2 regions of the Marinomonas dokdonensis genome follow, and region 2 is predicted to be linked to the other one. Evidence: predicted binding sites of a transcription regulator. Region 2 holds the regulator's gene; the other holds the start of a gene.
What was found. Region 2 encodes PhoB, which activates phosphate uptake and scavenging genes when phosphate is short. Its sites were predicted from a motif close to TGTCATANNNNTGTCANA; they were not measured.
Positions count from the first base shown of each region.

Region 1: the regulator PhoB is predicted to act here: its motif matches at 2,353-2,370, upstream of ACUM5Y_RS12860 (esterase-like activity of phytase family protein).

Region 1 is NZ_JBRAND010000005.1:5,275-11,335, reverse strand. It holds gene ACUM5Y_RS12860 (esterase-like activity of phytase family protein) at 107-2,281, opposite strand; gene yjeH (L-methionine/branched-chain amino acid transporter) at 2,456-3,727, opposite strand; gene ACUM5Y_RS12850 (Lrp/AsnC family transcriptional regulator) at 3,887-4,318, shown strand; gene argC (N-acetyl-gamma-glutamyl-phosphate reductase) at 4,361-5,392, opposite strand; gene ACUM5Y_RS12840 (chloride channel protein) at 5,492-6,061, shown strand, end outside.
Region 2 is NZ_JBRAND010000003.1:102,389-108,449, reverse strand. It holds gene ACUM5Y_RS08275 (ATP-binding protein) at 1-5, opposite strand, end outside; gene ACUM5Y_RS08270 (putative pterin-binding protein) at 12-512, opposite strand; gene cysZ (sulfate transporter CysZ) at 727-1,503, shown strand; gene ACUM5Y_RS08260 (response regulator) at 1,506-2,345, shown strand; gene phoR (phosphate regulon sensor histidine kinase PhoR) at 2,422-3,759, opposite strand; gene phoB (phosphate regulon transcriptional regulator PhoB) at 3,756-4,451, opposite strand; gene ubiA (4-hydroxybenzoate octaprenyltransferase) at 4,517-5,389, opposite strand; gene ACUM5Y_RS08240 (chorismate--pyruvate lyase family protein) at 5,382-5,945, opposite strand; gene ACUM5Y_RS08235 (HDOD domain-containing protein) at 5,957-6,061, opposite strand, start outside.

The DNA of each region.
Region 1 (6,061 bases), on a different contig from region 2:
TGTAAGGCAATAAAAGAGTGGTCTTTACTGATGGAACAGCGGGTTCAAAAAAGAAAAACGGCCTCAAAGTTGAGGCCGTTTTGTTTTTTACGAAAGAGTAACTAGCTTAGCGAAGTGTACCAAGCTTGATGAAGTAAGTTTCACCTGTACTGTCATCGACGCCGTCATTATCCGTTACTGCATAGCCTTGACCTAGGCTATCAAGAGTGAAGCCTTCAATTTTATCAACCACTATGCCATTACCCGCTTTTAACTCTGGTAAGAAATCGTGTACTAGTGCCTTTTTCGCCAGAGGCAGTTGCGAGCCGATAGCGGCAGGTTTTAATGAGCTTAGATCCACTTTGTACAAACGCTTCACTTTCGCTGCTTGCGCCAGTTGGTTGTCTCTTTCCAAGATATACAACATGCCATCGTGCGCGGTAATTTCAGACAGCCCCATCCAACCTTTTTGAGCTGGTTCTAACGGATAGTAAACCGCTTGCCATGATTGGTTGGTAAGGTCGTAGCGTAATAACTTGGTGCGATCTTTAGCATCGTCTTTCCAAGGTCGTTGAATCGCGACCCACAAGGCATCGTCTACTAAAGCGATGCCTTCAGCCCCAAAACGTAGCTGATGTTTTAGTAGTTCAGTAGGGAAAGGTATGGTTTGGTCAATCTCACCGTATTCCGTGACATGGTAAATTCCGTGCGGGACTTCTTTATCAGGATGGCCTTCAGAGGCTAGCCAAAAGCCGCCTTTAGGGTCAACCGCAATGCCTTCTAAATCCAATTTTTCTGCTGGCATTCCTTGGCGTGTCACGGTTAATTTATGGGTGATACGAGCCGGTGTTTGGTTTGCGTCGATGGTGAAAATAGCAGGCTGTGCGGAATAGAAGCTATCGTTAACCCCATATAGTTTGCCTGGTGCTTTCAAGTCAGCGGCCAAGCCAGATAACGCCCCCCAACCTATCGGTTGTCCAGAAGCATTGTTTTGCGACACTATGCTTGGGTAGTTAGCATTTTGTTCTTGCCATTGGTAGAGCATCACGTGAGAGCGAGCACCTCCATCTTCCACAAGGTCTGCTTCATTGGCGGTAGCAATGATGTTTCGTTGCGGAATCGCAATGGCAGATTCTGGAGCGATACCGGAAGGCATCATTTGTATAAGCTCTGGTGCTGCGCCTGTGTCACGATAAACCCCGACAATAGAGCCGCGCTCTGACATGACAAAAATATAAGTTTCGTTGCCGAATTTAGCGACTTCTAAACCTTCAGGCTCAGCCCCTTTTTTATTGGAGCGCTTTTCTGGGTAATGACCTGTTTTTACAACTTCATGCTCGAAGCTTTCCGCGCTTTCGAACAAGACATTCCCTTGCTTGTTAAAAATAGTAAAGCCGCGAGCGCCGCCTTTGTAGTCACCTTCATTTGCGATCACAAAACGCTCATTGTCGAGCCACTTGACCGCATCGGGTTCACGTCTAACGTTTTCTAAGCTCTCATTGAAGACCAAGGCGCCATCACGCTTGGTATCAATGTTAGAAAGGTTTACTGTGCCAGCCGAGAAGTCATTAACAATTTTTTTGCTGTTAGCGTCGATAATGATCAGATGGTTGTTTTCCTGCAGAGTAAGCACGATTTCATTAAGGTCGTTAAAAGCGACGAACTCTGGCTCTGGGTCATTCGGTGCAATCTCAGCAAGCCCGTTAAGGTTTATTTTATGAACGCTTTGGCAAATACCAGTGTCCATATTGAAGTCGATGACCGATAGATAGCCTGCTGGCTGCTGTGGTATCTCGCCATCATTTAGGTCTTCATCTCGTTCGTTCTCAATCGCCACGGCGATGTACTTGCCATCTTTTGAAATCGCGACTGAATCGGGTTGGCCGCCAAGGTCACAACGCTGTACAACTTTTTGGCTGTTAAGATCTATTACCGCTAAATAACCGCTAGGTTTTACATAGCTTTCGGAAGTGTTTACGCCAGCAACCACCCAGTTTGCAATACTTGCTACGGAAGTAGGTTCGCCATCTAGGGATAAGAATCCCGCCGCTTGAGGATTATGAGGGTCTTTGATGTTAACAAAGCCGATACCACCCAATGGGCTATCAGAGTAAATGAGGGTATTACCATCTTCCGACGCTGTGATGATTTCCGCTGATGTTTCGGTAGCAATAGGCTTGCTGCCTAGATTCTGAGCAACAGGGAAACTGGCAACACGCTGAAAAGAATTGGCCGAGGCGGTTAGGGCAACACCTGCTAGGCAAGTGGCGACTAGAGTACGACGAAAGTGGTTTATTAGCATTTTTATCTCCGAAGTTGATGGGCAGGGGAGACTAAAGTTAAGGTATTTTAATGACATTCTTATGTCGTTACTGTGCCAGTTTCGTGACATACCAATAGAAGGGTAGCGTCCAATTCTTGCAAAAAAGAGAGATATTGGACGCTAAAGGATTCAGCTAATAATTTAGCGTTGAAGCTATGAAAGTGCGTTATTCTTCTCACTTATGTGATGGGCTTTGCGCCATTGCTCATAACACAACGCAGTGATCATAATCGCGATCGCAAAGAGCATATTTATGCCAATAAAGAACGCCATGCCAAGGCAACTTACTAGCGCTAATGCTGCAAGAACTTTAAGTGTGTTGTTCACCAATCTAAATGCCGCAATGCAGGTGAGAGCATAGATCAATAAAAAATTGCTGTTGGTCATTTCGATAAACCACGCCATTTCCCAGCCGGACAATTCAGAAAAAACAATCGATAAGAGTACGATGGAACATACCAGTAACACGGCATTAATCGGCGTGCCTTGTGGAGATAGTAGCGCAAACTTATGAGGCAGCGCGTTTTGTGTGGCTAAGGACTGAACCATACGCGCGAAGCCTAAAATGTAGATGGCAACATTAGCGAAAGCAATAATGTAAGCGCCTAGTGCAAAAAGCTTGCTGCCAGTATCTCCTACTAATTTATTGACCAGTAAGGCAAGAGATTGGCTATTAGTCACTTCATCACCATAGGTGTGGTGGTAGGCGATCAATAACACCAAGCTAAGGTACGCCAGAATAACCAATGTAATGCCGCCTAATAGAGCGATAGGAAAGTCTCGTGTAGGGTTCTTAAATTCCGCGCCCATGTGGGCCATGACCTCTATGCCGAGAAAACACCAGAATATGACCCCTGTGGCATATAAGGTTGTTTGCCAGTCGGAAGGGCTTTCAGGAGTGGCGATCACACTCACACTGCTGCCAATGTCGGCAATGACACACAGCCAGATAATGGTCAGAATCATCACAATAACGACACCTGTCTGAAAGCGTGCTGAAGCTTGAATGCCCGCCACGGAAAATAGTGTCAGCGCAATAATGGTGATCAAGCTTAGTACCAATAAGTTCATCTCTGGAATGTCTATGATTATGCCTAGGTAGGCTGCTGCCACCTTTACGGCGACAGCTGGGCCGAACAGTAGAATACTCAAGAAAAGCCAGCCGACGGCTTTTTCATAATGTGCTCCAAATGCCTTACCAATATAGTGTGATGCGCCCCCAGCAGAGGGGTACTTCGCTCCTAAGAAAGCAAAGATAAAGGCGATAGGGATCACCATGGCTGCGGTGATGAGCCAAGCATAAAAGGCAAAAGAGCCAGCTTGAGTGACGGATATAGCGGGTAAGATCATCAACCCTGTTCCAATAAAGGTGGTGACTGTCATGGCCATGCCCTGAAGCGGGCCGAGTGTTCGTTGATATTGCATTGGATGTCCTTGAAAAATAGACAAAAAGAGCTGTTAAATGAATGATGAAAGGATATGATGAAAAGCATTTTTATGGGCTAAGCAAAGTGTGGTTATTGCCTCGCAAACTGTCGGATGTTTCGTCAAATTGCTAGGTTTTAGCGATAGATAGGAATCAATATGGCTTTAGATCGTTATGACCAACAGATTTTAGCGTTGTTGGTTAAAGATGCACGTTTGTCTGTGTCGGACATTAGTCGACAGATAAACCTATCTCGCTCCTCGGTTTCCGACCGAATTAAACGTCTGGAAGAGCAAGGGGTCATCACTGGGTATCATGCCCATACGGCGGTTTCAAAAGAAGAGGGTGTTGAGGCTTATTTGGCTTTGACATTCCGTCCATTATCTTGCGATCTCGTCGTGCCTATGGTGGAAAGCATCCCAGAAGTGAAACTTGCCCACTCCATCAGTGGTGACGTGGATTTATTACTGCTTGTGCAAGCGCCAACCATGAAGCGCCTGAATGAAATTCGTGAAGAGATTGAGACGTGGCCGAATTTACATAAGGTCATGACTCATATGTGTTTAACAAAGCGAGTCGATAGAATTTAGTTAGGCGCGCTTAATGACAAGAGCGCCTAACGTGACGGACTGTTATGGCATCATGCCTAAAGCAGTCAAGCCTTGGTTTTCAGCTAAACCTAGCATTAGGTTCATGTTTTGGATGGCCTGACCTGACGCGCCTTTCACTAAGTTATCGATGACAGATAACACCACCACTTTATCACCACCTTGAGGGCGGTAAACCGCGATACGACAGAAGTTTGCCCCTTTAGTACTGCGTGTTTCTGGCAAGCTGCCTGCAGGCATCACATCAACGAAGAAATCATCTTTATAACGTTCTTCGAACAAGCTCTGTAGATCTACAGACGTGTCTAACAGTGTGGCGTACATAGTAGAATGGATACCACGGATCATAGGCACTAGGTGAGGAACAAAGGTTAAGCCAATGGCTTGATCACTGACGAGCTGTAAACCTTGCTTGATTTCCGGTAAATGACGGTGACCCGCCACCCCATAGGCTTTAAAGCTTTCGCTGGATTCACATAATAGAGAGCCAATATTGGCACCGCGACCCGCACCACTAACACCAGATTTCGCATCTGCAATAAGGTGCGCAGGATCGACTAAACCTGCTTCTAGTAATGGAATGAGACCAAGTTGTGTTGCCGTTGGGTAACAGCCCGGGTTCGCAACAAGTTGTGCGCCCTTGATCGCTTCACGGTTTATTTCAGGTAAACCATAGACCGCCTTGGCAACGTAATCTGGAGTTCTGTGTTCCATGCCGTACCATTTAGACCACTCAACGGTATCCTTGATACGAAAATCTGCCCCTAAATCGACAACCTTGATACCACGATCAATTAATTCAGGAACTTGGTCCATGGCAACACCGTGTGGCGTAGCAAAAAACACTAGGTCACACTTTGCTAATTCATCAACGCTTGGGTTAGTGAAACGTAGGTCGTAGTGGCCGCGTAAGCTAGGGTAGATGTCAGAAACCAGTTTGCCTTCTTCACTGCGTGAAGTGATGGCGCTTACTTCCACTTCAGGATGATTGGCGAGAAGTCTTAATAACTCGGCACCGGTATAACCCGTTCCACCTACGATTCCTATTTTATACACGTGTCTTTTCCTACTGTTTTTACCGAAAAAATGGTAATTTTGAATTTAAATGTGATGCAATTAATAGTGCCCGAATTTTGGCTTTGTTGAAAGTGAGGTATGAGCCTGAAAGGATTAAATTTAAAAGAAAAATGGCAAGCCAAAACTCAACACCACAGTGATCTGATGATTTTGTCGATTTTAGGTGCGGTATGTGGCGTACTCAGTGGCTTGGTCATGGCATTGTTTTATATGCTGATATACCTGCCGTTACAGCCCTTAATGAACGGCGGTATTGATGACTTTGAATCTTTACCGGTAGAAATAAGAGTCGCTCTGCCTGTAGTAGCTTGTTTGTTACTGATCGGGCTTTTTTCGTTCTTGCCAAAAAAACACAGTAAAGTCGGCATTCCTTTTGTCATTGAGAGATTAAATTACCACCAAGGCAGCTTGCCGTGGCGTAATGCCGTAGTGCAGTTTTTCTCGGCAGTGATCGCTTTGGTCGGCGGTTTATCTGTGGGCAAAGAGGGTCCGACGGTGCACATTGGTGCGTCTCTCGGGGCGGGTTTTGCTCAGCGTAATAAATTGTCCCAGTACAGTGTCGAGACACTTATTGCTTGTGGCGTGGCGGGTGGTATCGCGGCCTGTTTTCATACCCCTTTAGCGGGTGTTTTGTTCGCTTTTGAAGTC
Region 2 (6,061 bases):
AACATGATGCTTTACTCCGTGATAGAGAAGCTTTTCATCTCTTTAATTTGCCAAATAGAGCGACCGTAATATTGCTCTATTTTCAGGTCACTATTTTGATCGAACGGGTAGATCACCATGATAGGGCCTAGGTTACGAATGCTCATGGGCAGCCCGTCTCTGTGGGTTGCCATAATTGCCCCATGGTCAGTAAAGTCCGAAAGAGGAATCTCAGTTTGATATTGATTGAGCGCGGTAAACTTTAAATGGCTACCAGAACTTTCTAATTGTTCTAATAGGTCTATCACAGAAAAACCTGTGTAGGTGTGCTCGCCATCCGTCCAAGGATTGTGGGTGGTGACACTGACTTGAGGTAAGGCATTTAACATAGCCAAATCAAAATCGGCGCGGTTGTTGGCGTTGTAAGTTTTTATGTCACCAGAAACGCTCAAGATTACCTGACCAGTAGGTTTTTCGAGGGAGAAAGCTTCACGACTAAAAAGGAAGATAAAAATATAAAAGGCTAAGCGCATAAACAAACCACCTTGAATGGATAAGATTATTTTATGATAAACAAATAATCGTCAACTTTACGAATAATCTAGACATATAGTGTATTTAACCACCTAACGGCGGCTCAGAGAAGGATTTACAGCTAGCTGATCTATCTAGCTGTGGTTAAAATACAGCATTGCAGCCTCTCATCGATTTGCAGCAAGGCTATTTTTGACACAAAAGAGAGAATTTATGATTTCACAACCCTTTAAAGCGGCGGGGGCATTTATAAAGGCGCTTCCATTAATTGTATCTCCACAGTTACGTTTGTTTATTCTTGCGCCTTTCTTAGCGAATATTCTTTTAATGGGGTTAGTGTACGTATTGGCATTAAGCTACTTCAACCACCTAGTGACGGTTGCGATGGACTACATGCCCGAATGGTTGTCTTTCCTAAACTGGTTTTTCTATATTATCTTTGCCGCTATTACCAGCGTGCTCTTGTTCTATAGCTTTTCAGTCGGTATCAATATCTTGGCGGCGCCATTCATGGCATTTCTGGCGGAAAAAGTAGAAGAAAAACAGACCGGAAAAGTATTCGATGAAGCGCTAACGGGGAAAGTCATATTGGCGATTGTGCTGCGCAGTTTGCAGCGTGAGCTGCAGAAAATCTTATATTTCTTGCCGCGCTTTGTGCTCTTGCTGCTGCTATCATTCATTCCGATTGTAAATGTTATCGCGCCTTTCTTGTTATTGCTCTTCTCGACTTGGATGTTGGCCCTGCAATATATGGACTATGCCTTTGATAACAACAAGGTTCCGTTCCATGAAATGCGGATGGCACTGCGTTCTAAGCCTCTCATGTGCTGGACATTTGGTGCCATTGTCATGGTAAGTTTAGCCATTCCAGTGCTTAACCTATTTATCATGCCGATTGCGGTAGTGGCGGCGACGCTATTATGGATTTCCGTTTTTAGACCGTCCCATGGCGAATACGCTTCTCTTTTAGATCTTTCAAACAAGGCTTAACCATGTCATTAAAAATTCTTGTGGTCGATGATGCATCTTTTACACGCGACCTGATAAAGCGGACGCTGCGCAGGCAGTTCCCAGCCTGCATGGTAGATGAGGCTGTAAATGGCAAGAAAGCCCAACAAATGCTCAGCAAAACCCGTTTTGATATGGTGTTGTGCGATTGGGAAATGCCTGAAATGACAGGGGTTGAATTACTCAAATGGTGTCGTGAACAGCCTAATTATCAAAAAGAGCAAGTGCCGTTCTTAATGATCACCAGCCGAGGCGATAAAAGCCATGTAATTGAAGCGGTGCAATCTGGGGTAACGGATTATTTAGGTAAGCCGTTTTCCAGTGAACAGCTGGTGAATAAGGTCATGTCGGCGGCGAAAAAGCATAATATTGATGGCAAATTAGCTTCGCAAAAAGCACGCCCTGGCAGCGCGTTGGGCTCTGATAGTAGCTCAGCAGCCTCTTTGGACATTCTGCTTGGAGCTGGTAGCAAAACTACTCAAGTGACCCCTAAAGTTACCGCGCCGAGCGTGACTATGAAGGATGTAAAAATTCCCACCATGGTTCGCTTTGAAAATAAGCAATTTCGTTGCATGGTGATTAAGCTTTCTAAACAAGAGGGCACTCTTTTGATAAAGAGTGATGATGTGATCCCTGCCGTATTAGGCCAAGCTGTGCTGGATTTAGAATACCAAGGGCAGATTAATCGCCTAAATTATTATGTTCAGTCTGTGGCGACCACAGAGAAAAAGCACGACTCGACTTTCTTAACCGTCACCCTAGTATTGATTGACCAAGATGACGAAAAAGAAGCGTTTATGAAAAGCTTATTTGAAAGTTTGTAAGCAGAAAATTTGTCGCTAGCTTGCCAGCGATGTAGCAGGGAATAAGTAAGGGCGCTCCATGGAGCGCCCTTATTGTTTAATCAGAGCTCTTAAGCGCTTCTGTATCGCTTTCAAGAGCAAAGGCGTCTGTTCGGATGCGGCTGGCGGGGAAATGGCAGGAGAAGGTGCTGCCGAAGCCTGGCTGGCTACGAATTTGTAGCTTGGCATCGTGGTGTAAAATAACGTGCTTTACAATGGCTAAGCCCAAGCCTGTGCCGCCAGTTTTGGAGCCTCGGCCTTTATCCACACGGAAAAAGCGTTCCGTAAGGCGAGGGATATAACGCGGCTCAATACCCAAACCGGTATCCTGTACCGAAAAGACACCACTAAATTCGTTTGCTTCCCACATTACGGTAATTTCACCACCGTCTGGTGAGTATTTAATTGCATTTACGACCAAGTTCGAGAAGGCACTGTATAGCTCTTTAAAGGAGCCATACAAGCGCGCATCTTCAGGAATATCAAAAGTGAGTTGATGTTGGTCGGTGAGAATCGGCGAAGCCATTTTCTGGATGGCCTGAATCAAATCACTTACTTTAAGCCATTGGTCTACTTCGCGTTTATCATTGCTTTCTAGACGCGAGAGCAGCAGTAGATCTTCTATCAGGTGTTCCATGCGTTCAGATTGATCAGACATATTCACTATGCCTTTTTGCATACTGGCAGGCAAACTGTCTTTAAACATGGAAAGGGTTTCAAGATAGCCTTTAATCACCGTGAGGGGCGTTTTTAACTCGTGAGAAGCGTTGGCCACAAAGTCTTTACGCATTTGTTCTAACAGGTGCAGGCGAGTCACATCACGGATAAAAATCAGGTGATCATTTTTATCATAAAGGGTGGTTTGTATTTCTAAATAAACACCGCTTTTTGCTGGCGATTTAATTACCAGAGGTTCGCCAAAACGCTTTTGGCTAAAGTAACGGAAGAAATCTGGGTTACGTACTATGTTGGTGATGGCTTGGCCGCGATCGACAGGACGCATCAGGCCTAGAAAGTGTGCCGCGGAATTGTTCCACCATTCCAAGTTGCCTTGGTTGTCCGCCATAATAACGCCTTCTTTTAAGGCGGCGGTAGAGCTTTCAATTCGAGTTAAGGCTTGGCGCATACGGCGTTTCGATTTACGTTGCTTTTTCTGCAAGCGATAAACCGAATCAAATACTTCACCCCAGATACCGCTGGTTTCTGGTGGGGCTTTGCGACCAGAGTGGCGCAGCCAATGGTGGAAGGTATAAAGCTGATAAAACTGCCAATATAGGGTGCCGAGAACATACAGCAAAACCACCGCCAACAAATGACCTAAAACTAGGCCAATAGTAATACAGGCGGCGAGGCCAATGAGCCAACGCAGTATGGTGTTACGCCAGATGGTTTTCATGCCGTCCTTTTAGCTGAAAAACGATAACCTGTGCCGCGTACGGTTTGGATCAGGGTGTCATGGGTGTTGCCAATGGCTTTACGTAAACGACGAATATGAACATCGACGGTGCGCTCTTCGACGTAAACATTGCCACCCCACACTTGATCAAGCAGCTGTGCGCGAGAATAAGCTCGTTCTTGGTGAGTCATTAAAAATTTGAGTAAGCGGTACTCGGTTGGCCCCATTTCTAATGGACGGCTACCAATGGTAACGCGCTGACTGATTGGGTCGAGTACTAAACCTTCTACTTCGATCGGCTCATCGACGCCTTGAGGTGTCGCACGGCGCAATACCGCTTTTAAGCGTGCCACCAGTTCACGGGGCGAGAAAGGTTTGGTGATGTAATCGTCCGCACCAACTTCTAATCCTTGAATCTTATTATCTTCTTCGCTTTTTGCGGTCAGCATAATAACGGGGATTTCCGCCGTGGTTGTGTCTTTTTTCAGGCGTCGAGTTAGCTCTATGCCACTGCCGCCAGGCATCATCCAATCGACAAGAATTAGGTCAGGTCGATGGTCAACAATAATTTCATGGGCTTGTTGGCTGTTTTCTGCTTCCAAATACTCGTAGCCGGCCATCTCTAGGGCAACGGCAATCATTTCACGTATGGAAGACTCATCATCAATTATTAATACTTTTTTACCGGTCACAGGATCTATCCTCATCTCAGGAACGGTTTATTAAAACGACCAAATGTGACAATTAGGTTAAAATGTCACATCGTTGCCATATATTCAACAAAATAGCTGCCGATAATGCCTAGGAATAGAGTGTAGCCAACGCGGTTATTGTCTAGGAAGGATTTAAAGCAGGCTTGGCGATCGCGGGTTTTGGATTGCTGAAACTGCTGATAGAAAAGCCAGAGGCAGACCAATAGCGCGACAAAATAAGGCCAATGTTGGGCAGACAAGATACCCACCCAAAACATCAGTGACAGCATCAGGCCTTGCAAACACACAATGACCAATAAATCGTATTGGGCGAAGAGAATGGCGGTTGATTTGATGCCAATTTTTAAATCGTCAGGCCGGTCTGTGATGGCATAGTAGGTGTCGTAAGCTATGGTCCAGAAGCAATTTGCCACAAATAGCATCCACAGTTGTGGGTCCGCAAGATTACCGCCTTGGGCGCTGTAAGCCATTGGAATGGCCCATGAAAATGCCAGCCCTAAGAAGAGTTGCGGTAAATGGGTATAGCGTTTCATGAAAGGGTAAAGTGCGGCTAAGCCTAGACCAACCACAGACAATAAGATGGTTTGTAAATCGGTAAAGAGCACCAATACAAAGCTGAGTAAAGCAAGGCCTGCGAATAAGGCTAAGGCTTCTTTCTCGCTCACCCGGCCCGAGGGCAAAGGACGATTCTTGGTGCGGTCAACATGACCATCGACTTTGCGATCTGCATAATCATTTATTACGCAACCAGCAGAGCGCATGCTAAAAACACCCAATATAAAAATCACGATTAAGGATAAATCGGGGAGGCCGTCTGCAGCGAGCCATAATGCCCATAATGTTGGCCACATCAGTAAAAATGAACCAATGGGACGGTTAAAGCGAGTCAATTCTGCGTAGGCGATGATCTTATTCATAAGTTTTAAATGGCTGCGCTAGATGAGTGATGGTGTCGAAAAATACTTCGTTAACCAGTATACCTTGACCATGCTGCAGAAAAACAGATCGACGTGCCCATAAGGCTTTGTTTTGATTAGGAAATAGATTCTTTGGAAGCTTTGCCACTTCAATTGGGCTGCGTTTTAGAGCCCTATGTTGGAATAAATAGCCGCCGAGCGGTTTGGTCTTTAGATGCTTTACCTGTCGCCAGCGGCCTTTGAGTGCGCTGGCTGGTACCACTGAGCGGGCTAAAATGACGGCTTCACCATCACAATGTAAAACCACAGTGCGGATACGCGTGGCATCCCTAGGGCGTAATTTTAGGCGTTTACGCTCTCTTGGGGTGGCTGTCCCCCAATCGTCTTCCAAAACCTTCACCGTGAGGTGACCAATGCTTTGTAGTTTGGCCGTTAACGAGTCGGCCGTTGTTAGCCAAGGCCACAGCTTAGAGGGTACTGCTTGCTTATTGATGCGATGGCAAGGATACCAGCGATAATCAAATTGTTGGGCTGCGGCTTGATTAAGGATTGTCATGGTGTGCAAGCTTACTGTTTTTTGATGAGGTTCGCCATGATCTGTAAGTAGGCACTGGATTCTAATAATTGCTGGTAAGCTTTTTGCGTATCAGCAGGAGTCAAACCTAGATCATT